DNA from 2 places in the Aliivibrio friggae genome. Region 1 is predicted to be linked to the other one. Evidence: riboswitches for the same ligand, from Rfam matches in the RefSeq annotation. Region 1 holds a riboswitch; the other holds the start of a gene.
What was found. Region 1 has a riboswitch for thiamine pyrophosphate ahead of thiC (phosphomethylpyrimidine synthase ThiC). Riboswitches for the same ligand answer to the same signal wherever they lie in the genome.

Region 1 (2,208 bases):
TATATAAAAAGCTTTCTTGGTGATGAGCCAAACACCACTTCGCAATGATTGAGCCACCGCGCGAAACAATACCCGTCACTCGCTTTGCCGTCATTGGAACATAACGAAGCAGTAAACCGGCGTGAATCGTAAAGTAATCAACGCCCTGTTCGGCTTGCTCAATTAAGGTATCTCGCATCACTTCCCAGTTTAGGTTTTCAGCAACACCATTTACTTTTTCTAACGCTTGATACATTGGAACGGTGCCAATGGGTACCGGACTATTACGTAGAATCCACTCACGAGTTTCATGAATATTTCGACCAGTAGACAAATCCATTACGGTATCGCCGCCCCAACGCGTTGACCAAACTAGTTTTTCGACTTCTTCTTCAATTGATGAACTGACAGACGAGTTACCAATATTGGCGTTAACTTTAATTAAGAAATTACGACCAATGATCATTGGCTCAGCTTCTGGATGGTTTATGTTTGATGGGATAATAGCGCGGCCTTCTGCCACTTCTTTACGCACAAATTCAGGAGTGATTTCTTTAGGTAAGTTAGCCCCAAAACTGTGTCCGGGGTGTTGATGATTTAACTGCTCATCTGCAAACTTTTGACGTCCCATGTTTTCACGGATCGCAATATATTCCATCTCAGGCGTAATTATTCCCTGACGCGCATAATGCAGTTGGGTAACACATTGACCTTGTTTAGCACGACGGATAGCTGGCAGGTTTCCATAACGAAGTTCGTCTAAGGTATCATCTGCCAATCGTTCTTGAGAATAAACCGAACTAACCCCATTCAACATTTCTGTATCACTGCGCTCTTCAATCCAACGCTCACGCAATTTCGGTAAACCTTGATAAACATCAATCTCATAGTTTGGGTCAGTATAAACACCAGAAGTGTCATAAACTTGAATAGGCTCATTTGGCGTTAGTGTCGGATTCTCTTTTGTCCCACCAACTAAACTGTCAGCCAAAGCAATTTCACGCATAGGTACGCGAATATCTGGACGAGAACCTTCAATATAGACTTTACTTGAATTTGGGTATGGTTGAACCGACAGCGATTCAATATTGGTTTTAGCATCTAAACGTGCTTGTTTGCGACTTGACGACATAGCAAAATTCCTTGATAAAAATAGAATAATTGCTTGTCGGATTTGAGTTGTAGCAAGAGGTTCTTAGTTTAAGATACAACAGAGAATAGACCTGCATATCTGTATGTTATGAATTACACAAATAAATTAAAGCCAAAATTCAGCTACGATTTATCATTAAATAATTCGGTTAGTGATTAACAAACTAAGATAAAAAATATCTCTTGTTCCCTTCGCAGGTATTAGCCTGATCAGGTTCTACGGATCCCGCAACGCGGTCTCAGCTCGTACTATAAAAGTACTAAGCACTCCGACAAGTTTCTTTCAGATCTTCCTAATGAAAATCTGAATGTGTCCGGAGTATAAAGAAAGTACAGAGGAAATGAAATGGAAGAGAAGGAAGTTATCAAGTGGTTGGCTGAGTTTGTGAGTGAACGCATATTGAGCTTTGTATATAACAATTCATATTAACCTTGTGTGCTTCGCAACAAAAAAACCACCTTTGTCATCCGTAGCTCTTACACCACCAAATACAATGTTCTTTTTTGTGGAGAAGCACATTAGGTTCTAAACACGCCATCATGACATACTGAACCTTGTGTGCTTCGTAACAAAAAACCACCTTTGTCATCCGCAGCTCTTATCACCATCAAATACAATGTTCTTTTTTGTGGAGAAGCACATTAGGTTCTAATCTAAATGTTCCACGTGAAACTATTTGTCTTTCTTAGTTAGTTTTTTCGCCAAATGCTTTAGCCACGAAGAGTTATGCTCGCGGTAAGAGCCAATTTTATTAGAACCATCATGATCACGGCCATGCTCTAACGTTTTAGATACAGCCACACGCTGAGAAGAATAAATACCCGTATGACCACTAAAGTAATACGCGGTATAACACGCTAACGCAAAGTAAGGTAAGTAATCCGCGCCAAACAACTCAACCCCCATAATAGTACAAGCCAACGGTGTATTAGTGGCTGCTGCAAATACCGCTAAGAACCCTAACGCCGCAAACAGATCAACAGGAGCACCCATAACCCAAGCAAGGAAATTACCTAAGGTCGCACCAACAAAAAACAAAGGTGTTACCTCACCACCTTTATACCCTGCCGCTAATG
Region 2 (2,208 bases), on a different replicon from region 1:
GATATTGCCCTCTAATGCGTCTACGCCATCAATCGAAACATCCCCTGACCACATGACTTTATCGGTCAATAATCCTGCGAGATAACGCAAAATAGAGGTTTTACCACAACCACTCTTTCCTAATATGGCGGTCCATTTTCCTTTAGGGATCGTCATATTTAGATTGAAAATAATAGGCTTTTCGCTGTCTGTATATTGTAAGGCCCCATTAGAAATGGCGGCACCAATGCGATGATTCATCCCCATTACTCTGGAGTATGTAAAGCAAAGAAGTGATTCACAGGCCCATGTCCCTGACCTATATTCAGTTCATCCGCATGAATAATCGCTTGAGTAATATAATGCTTACCTAGTGTTACTGCCGCCTGTAACTCATGACCTTGCGCTAAATACGAAGCAATCGCTGACGATAACGTACAGCCCGTGCCGTGTGTATTGCGAGTTTCAATTCGGGGTGTCGATAAACGCTCTATGGAATCAGATAAAATCAGTAAATCAGTACTGTTCTCATCTTTTTCTAAATGCCCACCTTTTAGCAATACTGACTTAGCACCTAATTGACGAAGTTCATCAATCATTGCCGTCATTTCAGCTTCACTTTCGGGTACTTTAGCGTTAATAAGTGCCGCCGCTTCAGGGAGGTTTGGCGTGATCACATCGGCAAGAGGAAGCAGTTCGGATTTAAGGCTTTCAATAGCAGAAGATTGCAGAAGAAGATCACCGCTGGTCGCGACCATAACAGGGTCAACCACAAGATAGCGAGGAGAGTATTGTTTTATTTTTTTCGCAACAGAACAGATGATATCAGAATCACTTAGCATGCCGACTTTAACGGCGATAACATTCAAATCAGAGAAAACAGCATCAAGTTGCTGCTCAACAAATTCACTGCTGATTGGATAAATGCCCGTCACGCCTTGCGTATTTTGAGCCGTTAATGCGGTAATAACAGAACACGCATAACTGCCGGTTGCAGAAATCGCTTTAATGTCGGCTTGGATCCCTGCGCCGCCGCCACTGTCAGAGCCAGCAATAGTTAATACAATCGGTGTTGTTGCAGATAATGTCGATAAAAGTGCGGTAGTGTGTAACGAAGGCATACTTATTTTCCCTAACTAACGGTCAGGAAAAACAGTCACATGAGATAAAGATACCGAGTAGGTGCTATCTCATTAAAGAAATCGATCAGAGAGATCGTTTCAAGAAGACCATTAGTTCCCTACGTCAGTACTAACTGAATCAGGTTCAACGGGTTCGCTATTGCGATCTCAGCCTATTGGCTCCCCGACTAATGGCGTCATACTATCACTAATCGATTTGTAAATAGTATGCTTTTTTATGAGAATGATAACTGTATTAGTTAATTCTTATCTTGAGAACTCAATTTGGATGCTAATTGAGCAACTATCGTTTTACGCATATCAGAAAGCTTTGGTGCTTCACCCACTTGCCATGGTAATGGACGCATTAAATTCATGGTTCTTAATCCAAAACGTGCCGTTAATAAACCAATACCTAAACCCTGTGCTGCTCTGGTTGATAATTTACCAGCAAGGCCAGTAGATAGCATATCAACACCAACATCCGTCACCATTTCAGTTGCTCCTGCAAACGCCATATTTTGCAAAACCATTTTGAACAAACGTAAGCGGCCCCAATAGCCAAGCTCTACCCCATAAACTTGAGAGACTTGTTCGATTAATCGAATATTACGCCACGCTACTAATAACATATCCACCACAGCTAATGGACTTAATGCCACCATCAATGCTGATTCACCTGCGTGTTTACTAATTAATGCTTTTGCTCGTTTATCTTGCTCTGAAACCACCATGCTGTCATACATTTCAAATACTTCAGCGTTATTATGATGCGATTCGATACTATTCTTCCAGCGCGTATATTCTGCCGTATTCGCCGTTGCTCCTTTCTTAGCTAATGCTTCACAGAACGGTTTTGCCTGACCAATACCATTGCCTTCAACCAATTCAGTTACTTGATGTTGAATTTCAGCTCGGTTTTTAAGTTTACGCAATGTCCATAATTCACGACCAATAGCAGTAACCCCCATGATTGCTGCAAGGCTAATTAACCCAGCCCAGCCTAATGACAGAAAATCAGCCGATTGGATTGCAGTAATGACATGATCAACACTTTGCCACACCGTTAAACCAAGGAAACCACCAATCAGAGTTTTAATACTCCAAT

Region 2: another riboswitch for thiamine pyrophosphate. It lies ahead of thiD (bifunctional hydroxymethylpyrimidine kinase/phosphomethylpyrimidine kinase); the one in region 1 lies ahead of thiC (phosphomethylpyrimidine synthase ThiC).

What each region holds. Positions count from the first base shown of each region.
Region 1 is NZ_CM170648.1:27,638-29,845, reverse strand. It holds gene thiC (phosphomethylpyrimidine synthase ThiC) at 1-1,111, opposite strand, end outside; TPP riboswitch at 1,302-1,413, opposite strand; gene AC2INI_RS00120 (voltage-gated chloride channel family protein) at 1,805-2,208, opposite strand, start outside.
Region 2 is NZ_CM170649.1:45,854-48,061, forward strand. It holds gene AC2INI_RS13905 (ABC transporter ATP-binding protein) at 1-240, opposite strand, end outside; gene thiD (bifunctional hydroxymethylpyrimidine kinase/phosphomethylpyrimidine kinase) at 246-1,100, opposite strand; TPP riboswitch at 1,200-1,297, opposite strand; gene AC2INI_RS13915 (YcjF family protein) at 1,361-2,208, opposite strand, start outside.